One region of the Novosphingobium sp. TCA1 genome, then DNA from elsewhere that is predicted to be linked to it. Evidence: riboswitches for the same ligand, from Rfam matches in the RefSeq annotation. Region 1 holds a riboswitch; the other holds the start of a gene.

The links. A riboswitch is a leader RNA that binds a small molecule or an ion and turns the genes downstream of it on or off. The one in region 1 is predicted to bind thiamine pyrophosphate.
Region 2: it holds a riboswitch for thiamine pyrophosphate, as region 1 does, so the genes downstream of both, thiC (phosphomethylpyrimidine synthase ThiC) here and NTCA1_RS13170 (TonB-dependent receptor) in region 1, are expected to answer to the same signal.

Annotation. Positions count from the first base shown of each region.
Region 1 covers NZ_BLJH01000010.1:10,023-17,198, reverse strand. The annotation lists gene NTCA1_RS13180 (hypothetical protein) at 1-396, shown strand, start outside; gene NTCA1_RS13175 (TonB-dependent siderophore receptor) at 603-2,780, shown strand; TPP riboswitch at 3,026-3,135, shown strand; gene NTCA1_RS13170 (TonB-dependent receptor) at 3,219-5,483, shown strand; gene NTCA1_RS13165 (phosphotransferase enzyme family protein) at 5,534-6,631, shown strand; gene pnuC (nicotinamide riboside transporter PnuC) at 6,631-7,176, shown strand, end outside.
Region 2 covers NZ_BLJH01000011.1:155,354-162,529, forward strand. The annotation lists gene NTCA1_RS14435 (TonB-dependent receptor) at 1-83, opposite strand, end outside; gene NTCA1_RS14440 (MFS transporter) at 157-1,392, opposite strand; gene NTCA1_RS14445 (LLM class flavin-dependent oxidoreductase) at 1,673-2,740, opposite strand; gene NTCA1_RS14450 (aldo/keto reductase family oxidoreductase) at 2,737-3,657, opposite strand; gene NTCA1_RS14455 (Gfo/Idh/MocA family protein) at 3,688-4,776, shown strand; gene NTCA1_RS14460 (SOS response-associated peptidase family protein) at 4,840-5,469, opposite strand; TPP riboswitch at 5,515-5,661, shown strand; gene thiC (phosphomethylpyrimidine synthase ThiC) at 5,712-7,176, shown strand, end outside.

The DNA of each region.
Region 1 (7,176 bases):
CTTGCTGCGCGTGATACGCGCTCGCTTTCGGGCGCGAAGCTTGACGTCGGCAAGGCCGTGGCAGGCGGTCTGCGGCCGACCGCAGAGCTGCGCTATCCCCAGCGCCCGGAAAAGCCCGGCAGTTCCTCCAGCTTCGGCGGGCTCTATACTTTCACCGTTGCCGAAGCGGGCAGCTACCGCGTCGCGCTTGGCGCGGCGGCCTGGGTGGATGTCGTGAAGGCAGGGGCGACGGTGGGCAAGGGCAGCGTCATGACGTCCACCGCGCATGGCCACGGCCCGGACTGCTCGGGCATTCGCAAGATGGTGGACTTCACGCTCAAGCCCGGCACTTATCTGCTCCAGATCTCGGGCAATGCGGTGGACCGCTTGCCGCTGCTGGTTACGCGCCTTCCCTGATGCATCGTCCGTAACGGGGGCTGTTAACCGGGCCTGAAGACGGGGAGGCTCCCCTTTGTTACAGAGCGTAAAAATATGTTGCGAATGCGAGGCGTTCGCATTAGCAAACGTTTGCGGATAGGACAGAACGGGCTCGCAACGCCAATCGGCACGCGCCTTCTTTCGGAAAGAGGAATGCCTCTTTTCCAGCAGGGGTCGATATTTCAGTGCTACGTTCGTCTCGTTCGCGCCGTGCGCGCGCTCGCGTTATTTCCGGTGGTCTTTCCGCGCGTGTTCCCTTTGCCGTCTCCACTGCCGCACTGGCCTTTGCCTTGGTCACGCCCGCATGGGCCGAGGACGCCACTGCCGATGCGGGAGCGGAAGCCGATGGCGGCGAGAACATCGTCGTCACGGCCCGCGCGCAGAAGCTCTACCGGGTGACGCAGACCGAGATCGGCAAGATCGCCGCCGACCCCCTCGACGTGCCGCAGTCCGTCCAGGTCATCAACAGCGAGATGATCGAGGACCAGGGCGCCCGCGATATCCGCGACCTCTATCGCAACGTGCCCGGCGTCAGCGCGGACAACTACGCGACCGTCACCTATCGCGGTTTCAGCCAGGACGTGACCTATTACGACGGCCTGCGCGGTGATCCGTTCCAGACCTTCTCGGTGCCGCAGCTTTTCACCATCGAACGGGTGGAATTCCTGAAAGGTCCGGCGGGCATGCTCTATGGCTCGGGCTCTCCGGGCGGCACGATCAACTACGTGACCAAGAAGCCGGGCGAGGTCTTCGGCGGCAATTTGCGGGTGATCGGGGGCGGGCGGAATCGCTACGGCGCCTCGGGCGACGTGACCGGTCCGCTTGACGCGAACGGTACGGTTACCGGGCGCGTGGGTCTGTTCTACGAGGATATGGACAGCTACCGCGACCATGCCAGCAGCCGCACATTCGTGGGCGATGCCGGGCTTGCCGTGAAGCTGGCGCCGGACACCAAGCTGACCGTGCAGGTCACCGACTACGACCAGAACCTGCCCGGCAATCGCCTGCGCGGCATTCCGATCGATGCCGACGGCAACTTCTACGCCAAGCGCAGCTGGAACCACAACGATCCCGACGACTACATCCGCTACAATGGACTGGTCACGCAGGCGCGGCTGGACAGCAGGCTGTCGGACGCGCTGTCGTTCAATGTCGCGGGACGCTGGTTCAAGTACGACGAGGAGCAGAAGTACCACGAGCCCGTCGCCTTGCGCGATACCGACGGGGACGGGGTCTACGATACCGTCACCCGCGAATACCGCGACCAGCACCGCAAGGTGAAAGGTCTCTCGTTCGGCGCCAATCTGGTCGGCAAGTTCGATACCGGCCCGATCAGCCACACCGTCCTGTTCGGCGGCGACTGGTACCGCGAGGATTCCAGCGCGACCAACTATGCCTCCCGCAACGTGCCCACGCGCTCGCTGATCGATCCCGACTATACGACCGACAGCCGCCCCGATCTTTCGGGCGTGACGCCCTCCTACAGCGACGCCCGCGCGCTGCGCCGGGGCGTCTATCTCCAGGAACAGATGGGACTGGGCGAGCATGTGATCCTGGTCGGCGGCGTGCGCCGGGACTGGTTCGACGACAACGACTACATCGCAAGCGAAACCGCCAGTTCCGCCGCCACCACCTTCCGCGCCGGGGCGATCTACAAGCCGCGTTCGGACGTATCGCTCTACGTCAGCTGGTCCGAGGCTTTCGAGCCGCAGAGCGTTGCCGACCAGTCTCCCCTTGCGGGCGGGCCTTTCGCGCCGGAAACGGGGCAGCAGGTCGAGGCGGGGGTGAAGACCGATCTCCTCGACGGGCGCATCCAGACCACGCTGGCCGCCTATCGCATCGTGCGCCGCAACGTGCTCCAGATCGACGACAGCCTCGAACCCGTGAACGGCATCGACCAGCTCGCCCCGCTGGGCGAAGTGACCAGCAAGGGCATCGAGGCCACGGTGACCGCCGATGTCACCAGGAACTGGCTGATTTCCGCGAACTATGCCTATAACGATACGACCATCACCGGATCGGTGGAGGGACAGGCGGTAGACCGCTCGGTGGGCGATCGCTTCCCCAACACGCCCCAGCACAAGGCGGGTTTCTGGACGCGCTATCAAGTCGCCGCGATCGACACGGCCTTCTCTTTCGGCGGCCAGTACGTTTCCTCGCAAATCGACCGCAGCGGAGACAGGCTGAAGCCCTTCACCGTGTTCGACGCGACCATCGCGCATGACTTCGGGATTTTCGACGCCAAGTTCCGCATCGAGAACATCTTCGACAAGTTCTATGCCGTCTCCGGCTTCACCGGCCCAAAGGGCGCCTATATCGGCAATGCGCGAAGCTGGTTCGTGGAACTGCGCCGCCGTTTCTGAGAGTTCGTTTGAAAAATGCCCTGAAGAGCATTTTTGTGCGGCACCGGCCCAGCTCGTCCCGAAGAACACGAAAAGGTCCGGGGGACCTTTTCGCTGAGGGTGTCGACCTCCCATCCAGGATACACTGAGTGAGAGGTCGGGTGGGGGAGCGGGCCGGTGCCGCCAAAATCCGCCCGCAGCGGATTTTCAAACAGTCTCCACCTTGAAATTGGCACTTCCCACAAGGCCTGCGACCGCCTAGATGCCGCTGATCCCCGGGGGGCCGCTCATGCGCGGCTGAGAGGTGGTCAGCAGACCACGACCCGCTGAACCTGATCCGGCTGACACCGGCGTAGGGAGGGTCGGCGATCGATGCTGTCCCTCCGATTGGAGCGGACCGATAGCATGACTGCCAATTACCTGTATTTTCGTTCGCGTCTGGCGAGCAGCGCGGCGCTGATGATCCCGGCTCTGCTACTGGCCTCTCCGGCTCTTGCGGAATCAGGGGAAGCGGCCGATGCGGAACGCCCCGCCGATATCGAGGTGATCGGCCATCCCGATCCCGAGGGCCTGCTGCCGGACCAGACCGCGCCGCAGGCGGTCAGCGCGATCTCGGCGGATTTCATCACCAAGCAGGCGCCGACGCTGAACGCGTTCCAGCTGGTCAATCTCCTGCCCGGCGCCAATGTCTCCACCAGCGATCCCTATGGCCTCTCCACCAGTTCCGGCCTGACCCTGCGCGGACTGGGGCAGGACCAGATCGGCGTCCTGATGGAAGGCGCGCCGCAGAACGACATCGGCTATTTCTACGCCTATCCCTCGCAGTTCGCCGATGCCGAGAACGTGCGGCAGATCGTGCTGGCGCAAGGCGCTGCCTCCATCGATGCCCCGGTGGTCGCGGCGGCGGGCGGCATGCTTTCGCTCTCGCTGGACGATCCCAAGGCGGAAATGGGCGGCCTGGTCAATCTGTCGCTCGGCTCCTACGACGAACGCCGTGCATTCGTGCGGTTCGACACCGGCGTGCTGGGGGGTAGCGGGATCAAGGCCTTCGTGTCCTATTCCAACAACCGCGCGGACAACTGGCGCGGCGCGGGCCACGACCAGCGCCAGCATGTCGATGCCAAGCTGCTGCGCGAATGGGGAGACGGCAACCGTGCCAGCATCGCCTTCTCCTACAACGATGCCAAGACATCGGCCTATCCCAGCCCGACCCTGGCCGATTGGAAGGCGGTTGGCCGCAATTTCAATCATGACAGCCGCTACAGCGAAGGGAACACCAACTACTGGCGGCTCTACCGCGCCCCGTTCCGCAATTTCTACGTGGCGGCGCCGGTCCACTTGAAGCTGAGCGAGCAGCTCACTTTCGACAGTTCGGCCTATCTCCAGCTGGGCCACGGCAATGCACCGTACGGCACCCAGCTGACCGAGACCGGCAATTACCTCGGCACCGAGGAACTGAGCCAGCCGATCGCCCTGCCCGGTGCGGTGGACGGCCTTGCAACGGTGATGGGCAACTGGACCGGCAAGCAGTTCCGCATCGGCGACGTCAGCAAGCTGACCTTCCAGACCGGCGCGCACACGATCACCGCCGGGCTCTGGTTCGACTATGGGACCGACCGCGTAACCCAGTCCTACACATCGATCGGCGCCGACGGCCATCCCTTCGACCAGTGGGGCTATCAGGACAAGGCCATCCGCACAGCCGATGGCAGGCTGCTGGCCTATGAGAACGCCCGCACCGAAACGGTGACCAAGGGCTTCTTCCTGGCCGACAGCGTCGCGCTGACTCCGCGCCTTACCGTCGACCTCGGCTTCAAGGGCGTGGACGTGCTGCGCAACGGGCGCAACTATCTGCCGGGGCCGCAGTCGGACGTGCGGTCGAACAGCTTCGCCGCCTTGCCCCGCGCGGCGCTGCACTACAAGCTGGACGACCGGCAGCAGCTCTTCGCCAATATCACCACCAACTTCCGCACGCCCAACGAGTTCGCGCTCTACAACAGCTATTACGGCGGCGAACTGGTCAGCGCCGGAAGCGGCAACCTGAAGAACGAGTATTCCGTCTCGGAAGAACTGGGCTATCGCTATATCGGTCCGAGCCTGTCCTTCTCCCTGACCGCCTTCCACTATCACTTCCGCAACCGGCAGGTGGCGACGGTTGTGAACAGCGGCGGGGCGCTGGTCAATTCGACCATCAACGGCGGCAGCCAGACGTCCTACGGTCTCGACGGCGAGATCGATTACCGCCCGGCCAAGGGCGTCAGCGTCTATATCTCCGGCGAGTACCTCCACACGCGCCTGGGTGACGATCTGCCCGTCGGCGGCGATCTCCTGCCGACCAAGGGGAAGCGCGCGGTGTCAAGCCCCGAGTTCCAGTTCGCCCTGGGCACCACGTACGACGACGGACGGCTGTTCGGCAGCACCGCGCTCAAATATGTCGGCCGCCAATATGCGACCTTCATGAACGACGAGAGCATTAAGGGCTATGCCACGCTGGACCTTTCGATCGGCATGCATCTGGCCGGACTGATCGATGCCCAGCGCATGGATCTGCGGCTCAACGCGATCAACGTGACCAACCCCCATGTGCTGTCCGGCGTCTATTCGGTCAGCAGCAATGCGCAGGATACGATCGGTCGCGGCGGCACGCTGATTGCGGGTTCCGCGCCGGCCTATTACGTCGGCAGCGGGCGCGCCTTCGTGGCGACGCTGAGCCGCGCCTTCTGACCGCGCGCGGGCCGATCGTGAACGGAGATACCCCGCATCTGGTCCACGGCATGGGCACCGCGCTGGAGGCACCGACCTGGCCGGCGATCACGCTTGCCGAAGCGGAGGCGGTGCTGGCGCATTTCCCGGAGGCAGGACGGCCGCGCGACTTGAGCTGGCATTCGCCGCGCCCGTTCTCGGCCGCGACCCTGGTGCGGACCGAGCAGGGCGAATTTTTCCTCAAGCGCCATCACGAAAAGCTGCGAAAACCCGCCGCACTGGCGGAAGAGCATCGCTTCATGGCACACTTGCGGGCCAGGGGAATCCCGGTGCCTGCCGTCATGCCTGCGGCGGACGGTCGCGGCGCCTTGGCGGAAGGTCCGTGGACATACGAGTTGCTGTCCATGGCGCCGGGCCTGGATCTCTACCGCGACCGGCAATCCTGGACGCCTTTCCTGACGCCGGGCCACGCCTTCGCGGCAGGCGCGGCATTGGCGCGACTGCACCGTGCCGCGCGTGGCTTTGCCGCGCCCGCACGCGAACCGCATCCGCTGGTCGCCAGTTTCACGATAGTGCCCTCGCGCGATCCGGTTGCGGCGGCGCGGGCTTACGTTGCGGCGCGCCCGGCACTCGCCGCCTATCTTGCCGACAAGCCGTGGCAGGGGAAGCTTGCGCGGCTCTTTGCGGCCCTGGGAGAAGGCCTTGCGGAACGGCTCGCGCAGCAGCCGGAACTCTGGACGCATAACGACTGGCACCCCTCGAACCTGCTCTGGACGGCGGAAGGTGCGGTCAGTGGCGTGATCGATTTCGGACTGGCCACCCGCACTTGCGCGCTCCACGACCTTGCCACCGCGATCGAGCGCAGCGCCGTGCCCTGGCTGGAAGCACCGGAGAGGACCGGCGATGCCCGGGCCGCCTGTGCGATCCTGGCCGGATACCGCAGCATACTGCCGCTCACGGCGGCGGACGTGGAGACTCTGACCCGCCTTCTGCCGCTGGTACATATCGAATTCGCGCTGTCCGAAGCCGATTATTTCGCGGGCATTCTGGAGGATCGCGGGCAGGCGGATCTTGCCTGGCAGGACTATCTCGTCGGCCACGCCGAATGGTTCCTCTCGCCGCCCGGGCGCGCGTTCCTGCGAGCCATCGAAAGCGGGAGCCGGATCTGATGTCGATGCTGGAAATCGTGGCGGTGGCGGTCAGCTTCCTCGGCATCTGGCTTACCGCGCGGCGGCAGTTGCTCTGCTGGCCGGTGAACCTTCTGGCCTGCGGCCTCTATTTCAAGCTGTTCCTCGATGTGCGGCTCTATTCGGACATGGTGCTGCAGGCGCTGTTCGGCGCGGCGATCCTCTACGGATGGATCGGCTGGGCACGGGGCAAGGCCGAGGCCGGAGAAGTCCTGGTGCGGCCCCTCGCGCCCATGAAGGCACTGGCGGGACTGGCCGCCGGTGCCCTGGGCGCCTTGACCATCGGCTGGCTGGCCAGCCGCTACACCAATGCCGCGCTGCCGTGGATGGATGCGGGATTGAGCAGTTTTAGCCTCGTTGCCCAATACTGGACGGCGCGCCGCCATGCGGCATCTTGGCTGCTGTGGATCGCGGTGGACGTGCTCTACGTCGGCATGTTCCTGTTCAAGGCTCTCTGGCTGACGGCAGGCCTCTACGCCGCGATGATCGGTCTGGCCGTTCTCGGCTACCGGAGCTGGCGTGCGGCG
Region 2 (7,176 bases), on a different contig from region 1:
TCGTCGGCATAAGCGGTTACCGGGAAAATGACCGCGGAAGCCAGCAGCAGGGTGCGGGCGGCGCGGAGCGGGGTCATGGTCATTAAGGTCTCCCTGAATCGCGCCGGACAATACTCAACCGTTTAAGTTGAGAAAGATAGTTTTCCTTTAGTCGCCCTATGCGCGGGATGAATCGGCGTCTTCTGCCGGGACGATTTTGGGCATGGTAAGCTGGATCCAGCCGAGTGCCAGCAGGTAGGAAACCGCCGCGAAGGCGAACAGCGGGCCATAGCCGAGCCCCGCCGCGAGCACGAGACCGGCGATCTTGCTGATCGCCGTGCCGCCCAGATTGCCGCAGAACGCGCCGAAGCCGGTCACGCGGCCCACCTTGTGGCGCGGCGTCACGTCGGCGATCAGGCCGAACAGGTTGGTTGAGAAACCCTGATGCCCCGCGAGTGTCAGCGCCATCAGGGCGACGGCGGGCCAGTAACCCTCGACATGGAGCGCCAGCGGTACCGGCACCACGCAGAGCGCGGAGATCAGCATCAGCGTCTTGCGCGTGCGATTGGCGCTCCACCCGCTCGACAGCAGGCGGTTGGCGGCGAAACCGGAGATCAGTGAACCTGCCGCCGAACCGCAATAGGCCAGCGCCAGCGGCGGGCCGAGCTCGGTGCCGGAAAGGCCGAACTGCCGGTTGAAGTAGTCCGGCATCCAGAACAGCATGAGCCACCAGGTCGCGTCCGACAGGACCTTGGCCAGCGCGATCGTCCAGGTGCGGCCTTCCTTGAGGAACAGTTTGTCGCCGGAAATGAGGTTGCCCGAACCCGCAGGCTGGCGGTCGCCGAAGTCCACCCCGCGCGAGGCGGCGAGCCAGGCCATGACCCAAACAAGCCCGACCGCGCCTGCCAGCACGAAAGCCGCGCGCCAGCCCCAGACCGCCGCCACCAGCGGGATCCCCAGCGGGGCCAGGATCGCGCCCAGGCTGTTCATCGCGTTCGAAAGCCCGAAGCCCAGCGAGCGCAAGTTCGGCGGAAAGATCGTCGCGATGGTCTTCACGCCCGCCGGCGTGCCCATCGATTCCGTGGCGCCCAAGCCGATGCGGCAGAGCACGAACTGGCTGAATGTATGCGCCCAGCCATGCGTCATCGCCGCCAGCGACCATGCCGCCACGCCCGCCGCGTTGGCCCACTTCGCGCCCAGCCGATCAACGATCCAGCCCGCCGCAAGGAAGCCGAAGGCGGCGCCCGCCTGGAACCAGGCGGCCAGGGTGCCGTAGTCGTCGTCGCTCCAGCCGAGATCGGCGGCGATCGTCGGCTTCAGCACCGAGATGATCTGGCGATCGACGAGATTGAGCACGCCCGCCGTCAGGGCGAGAGCGAAAAGCAGCCAGCGGCGGCGCGGGGAAAGGGTCATGCGCGGCGCGACCGGGTCTGGGAGAATTTCTGCATCGCGGATCGTCTAGCGACGGCGGGGGGCAGGGGCGAACAAGAAATTCTAGGGAGAAAAGTCCTGGGGGATGATCCCCCAGACCCTCGGAATGTCGACCTTAGGCGCTACTTATCGGTTCCGCGCTCCTTGCGGCGCAGCCATTACGTCTCCCGACGCCGCTATGGGCGCACGACGCGGTTGGCCCGCCTGACCTAGACGGTAATGGGGGTGCAGGGGGTGTTGACCCCCTGCTTTCTCCTTGTCCTTAAAAAGCCAGCGGCCCGTGATCGATCCGCGGCAGCACATGCCGCGCGAACAGGTCGGCCTCGGCGGCGTGCGGGTAGCCGGAGAGGATGAAGGCATCGATCCTGGCCTCACGATAAGCCTGAAGCTTCGCCAGCACCTGATCCGGGTCGCCGACGATCGCCGCGCCGCAGCCCGAGCGGGCGCGGCCGATGCCGGTCCAGAGGTTGTCTTCGGCATAGCCGTCGTCGCTGGCGGTTTCGCGCAGCGCGGCCTGTGCTTGCACGCCGACCGACTGCGAATCCAGCGAACGCGCGCGGATCGCCGCGCCTTCTGCCGCGTCGAGGCGCGAGAGCAGGCGGTCGGCGGCGAGGCGCGCATCGGCTTCGGTCTCGCGCACGATCACGTGGACGCGGTAGCCGAAGCGCAAGGAGCGCCCGTATTTGGCGGCGCGGGCGCGCATGTCGGCGATGGTTTCCTTCACCGCTTCCATGCGGTCGGGCCACATGAGGTAGACGTCGCAGCCCTTGGCGGCCACTTCGCGGGCGGGCTCGGAGAGGCCGCCGAAATAGAGCGGCGGGCATTTCGAGCCCGGCGCGATCATGCGCGGGGCGTCGAGCTTGAGGTTCCAGAAGCGGCCCTGATGGTCGAGCGACTGGCCCGAGAGAAGGGTGCGCAGGATCTCGATGGCCTCGGTCGTGCGCTCGTAGCGGGCGCCGCCGTCGAGGGTTTCGCCGGGCATCTCGCTGGAGATGATGTTTATGTTCAGCCTACCACCGAGGATCTGATCGATGGTGGCGATCTGGCGGGCGAGCTGGGCGGGCCACATCTCGCCGATGCGCACGGCCATCAGCAGCTTGATGCGGCGGACCTGCGTGGCGATGGCGGCGGCGAAGGCGGTAGTGTCGATGCCGAGCGCATAGCCCGAGGGTAGCAGCACGTTGTCGAAGCCGCCTTCCTCAGCCGTCGTCACGATGTTGCGGCAATGCTCCCAGCTGGAGCGCAGCATCGGGTCCGGCTGGCCGAGGAACTCGTAGTCATCGTCGCAGAGCGCCGAAAACCAGCTGATCTCGCAAGGATCGCGTGTCACGGCAGGCGTGCTCCCATCGAGGCTTCGAGCACGGCATACCATTCCGAAGCCGTCCATTCGACCTTCAGGGCATCGCGCGAGGCGAGAATGCGCTCGGGGGTTTGCGAGCCGACGATGGGAATGGCGCGCGAGGGATGGGCCATGATCCACGACAGCGCCGCAGCGGCGGCATCGGTGCCATAGCGCGCGCCCTGTGCAGCTACCAGCTTCGCTACCGGGTCTTCCGAGCCCGCAGCCAGTCGTCCGCCGCCCAGCGGCGACCATGCTAGCACCGCCACGTCGCGGGCCATCGCCTGGTCCAGCGTGCCGTCATAGAGCGGCGCATAGCGCGCGGCCGAGAATTCCGGCTGGGTGGAGACGATGGGGAAGGGCAGGTAGGCCTGGAGCGCTTCGAATTCGGCGGGGCTGTAGTTGGAGACGCCGATCGCCTTGACCTTGCCGCTCTCGACCATGGCGGCGAGGGTTTCGGCCACGTCGCGCGGGTGGGCCAGGAAGTCGCGGCGGTGGATCTGGTAGAGTTCAACCGAGGGCAGGCCAAGGCGTTCGAGCGAGGCTGCGAGCGCCTTGTTCAGGTAGTCCGGGCTGGAGTCGTAGGGAATGCCCAGCACGATGCCGCCCTTGGTGGCGATGGTCATGCGGTCGCGCAGGTCCGGGCGGGCAGCGAGCGCCTTGCCCAGCAGCACTTCCGCACCGCCGAAGCCGAGCGCGGCGTCGCAGCCGTAGATGTCGGCGGTGTCGAACAGGGTGATCCCCGCTTCAAGCGCCGCTTCGATGCGGGCGACGATGGCGCCGATATCGTCGTTGCCGTCGGGTCGGGCGAGCCGCCACATGCCCCAGGCAATCGGAAAAACGGAAATTCCGCTCTTGCCGAGCGGGACGGGTTGGGCCGATAGGCGCAGCGTCGTTGGGGAGGTCATGGACCGCCACATGACACATGGAGTCGTGAAATGGTAGAGACGCTGCGTTACGGAATTGTCGGCACCGGGATGATGGGTGTCGAGCACATCCACAACCTCAAGATCCTCGAAGGCGCCGAAGTGGTCGCCATCGCCGATCCCGAGCCGACCTCGCTCGGCTGGGCCAAGGACGCCCTGGGCGAAAAGGCCGAGGGCGTGGCCGAATATGCCGACAGCGCCAGCATGATCGCCAATGCCGGGCTCGATGCCGTGGTGGTCGTCTCACCGAATTTCACGCACCGCGACGTGCTGGAGCCGCTGCTGGACAGCGACGTGGCGATCCTCTGCGAAAAGCCGCTCTGCACGACGATGGAGGATGCCCGCTGGGTCGTCGAGCGCGCGGAGGCCTGCAAGGCCCCGTTCTGGACCGGCATGGAATACCGCTTCATGCCGCCAGCCAAGGCCTTCATCGACGAGATCCACGGCGGCAAGGTCGGCCGCCTGCACATGCTCTCGATCCGCGAGCACCGCTTCCCGTTCCTGGTGAAAGTGCGCGACTGGAACCGTTTCTCGGTCAATACCGGCGGCACCATGGTGGAGAAGTGCTGTCACTTCTTCGACCTCATGCGCCTGATCACCCGCTCGGAGCCGGTGCGGGTCTATTGCTCGGGCGCGATGGACGTGAACCATCTGGATGAGCGATATGACGGCCGCCAGCCCGACATCATCGACAACAGCTTCACCACCGTCGATTTCGCGGACGGCAGCCGCGCGCTGTTGGACCTCTGCATGTTCGCGGAAGGGGCCGAGCACCAGGAAGAGATGAGCGCGACCGGCGACAAGGGCCGCCTCGACGTGCTGATCCCACCGGGCGATCTCGTCTGGTCGCCGCGTGTGGGCTGGCCGGGGCCGAAGTCGGTGGAGCGCTGGCATGTGGCGGTGGACGAAGCGGCGATGGACGCCGGATCGCACCACGGCGCGACGTTCTATCAGCATGAGGCCTTTGCCCGCGCCGTTCGCGGCGAGGGCGAGGTTCAGGTGACGGCGCGCGACGGACTGATGGCAGTGGCCATCGGCGCTGCGGCGGAACTGAGCGCGCGCGAGAAGCGCGTGGTGGAAATGGCCGAGCTGCTGGGCTGAAGGCCTGAAACCTTGGATTGATGTCGCCCCGGTTCCGTTCGGGGCGACAAGGCTCGGGCGGGTTCAGGCACCGGCAACCCGCACCTTCATCAGGGACGACGAATAAGGCGCGACCAGCTCTGCCGCGCGCTTCCAGTCGCCGCGCAGCCAGATATCCTGGGTTTCGGGGGGAAGGATCACCGGCATCGTGTCGCGCCCCTCGCTGCGCAGGGCGGCGTTGGCCTCGCAAGTGAGCAGGGCGAAGCTGGGCACTTCGCTGTCCTTCCACACCCCCGCCATCGCAAAGATCGGCTGGTCGGCGGCGCCGAACCAGCACTGGCGGCGCTTGCCGTCGCGCGGATCGACCTTGCCCCATTCCATGAAGGCACTGGCGGGCACGAGGCAGCGGAACTCGCTGTTGCGCAAGTTGCCGATCCAGAACGGGCTTTCCAGATTGCGCACGGTGAGGATGCCGTGGCGCCTTTCATCCCAGCCCTGCGGCGGCGGTGGTACGCCCCAGAGGCGCGGGATCATCCGGCGCGGCAGGCGTTTTTCCGGGCGCGGACCCGCCACGAACTCGCGCCCCATGGTGATGACGGGCGCAAAGCCGCCCGCCGAAACCGGGCCGCCGGGCCAGGGGTCGTCTCCCGCCTCGGCACCGAACGTGCGGGCGACTTCGCGGGCGGCTGCGTCGAGGCGATAGATCATCGGCATGTCTGTTGGAGGACCTAGACGGCTGGGAAAGCCGCGTCTATCGTCCCGCCATCCCCGGGGAGCCTGTGCCCAAGGTTTTCGCTATTGCGAAAGCCGAAAGGAAACAAATGGCTGAGAGGGGCAGGTCACGCTGCCCGACCCGTTGAACCTGAACCCGTTAACACGGGCGGAGGGAAGGGCGGGCCACAGGACTATTCTTGTCGCGACCTTTCTTTCGTCCATAAGTCGAAGGAAAATCGCTTATGGCCGACATCAACTCCAAGCTGGAGATCGGCGTTACCACCGGACCCATTCGCGGGTCGAAGAAGATTCATGTCGGGCCGCTTGGCGTTGCCATGCGGGAAATTCACCTTGAGCCCGGTTCGGGCGAGGCGCCGGTTCGTGTCTACGACACTTCCGGTCCCTACACCGATCCGAACGTCACCATCGATATTGCCGCCGGTCTTGCCGCCAAGCGCCGGACATGGATTCTCGCCCGCGGCGACGTGGAGGAATACGACGCCCGCGCGGTGAAGCCGGAGGACAACGGCCAGCTCGGCCCGGACCGCTCGGGCGGAGTCCCGGCGTTCCCCAACGTGGTGAAGCGCCCGCTGCGTGCGAAGCCGGGCATGAACGTCAGCCAGATGCACTACGCCCGGCGCGGCATCATCACGCCGGAGATGGAATACGTCGCCGAGCGTGAGAACCTTGGCCGCGCAATGCTGAAGGAATATGCGCGCGACGGGCAGGACTGGGGTGCGGCGATCCCGGACTACGTCACCCCCGAATTCGTGCGCGAGGAAGTGGCGCGCGGCCGGGCGATCATCCCCTCCAACATCAACCACCCCGAAAGCGAGCCGATGGCGATCGGCCGCAACTTCCTGGTGAAGATCAACGCCAATATCGGCAACTCCGCCGTCGCCTCGGACGTGGCGAGCGAGGTCGACAAGATGGTCTGGTCGATCCGCTGGGGCGCGGACACGGTGATGGACCTCTCCACCGGCCGCAACATCCACGACACCCGCGAATGGATCATCCGCAACTCCCCCGTACCGATCGGCACCGTGCCGATCTATCAGGCGCTGGAAAAGGTCGGCGGGATTGCCGAGGACCTGACTTGGGAAGTCTTCCGCGACACGCTGATCGAACAGGCCGAGCAGGGCGTGGACTACTTCACCATCCACGCCGGCGTGCGCCTGCCGTTCGTGCCGCTCGCCGCCAAGCGCGTGACCGGCATCGTCAGCCGGGGCGGCTCGATCATGGCCAAGTGGTGTCTTGCCCATCACCGCGAATCGTTCCTCTACGAACGCTTCGACGAGATCACCGAGATCATGAAGGCCTACGACGTCGCCTATTCGCTGGGCGACGGCCTTCGCCCCGGCTCGATTGCGGACGCCAATGACGAGGCGCAGTTCGCCGAACTCTACACCCTTGGCGAACTGACCAAGCGCGCCTGGGCGCAGGACGTGCAGGTGATGATCGAGGGGCCGGGCCATGTGCCGATGCACAAGGTGAAGGAGAACATGGACAAGCAGCTTGAGGCTTGCGGCGAGGCGCCGTTCTACACCCTCGGGCCGCTCGTGACCGACATCGCGCCGGGCTACGACCACATTACCAGCGGCATCGGCGCGGCCATGATCGGCTGGTACGGCACGGCGATGCTCTGCTACGTCACGCCCAAGGAGCATCTCGGCCTGCCGGACCGCGACGATGTGAAAGTCGGCGTCG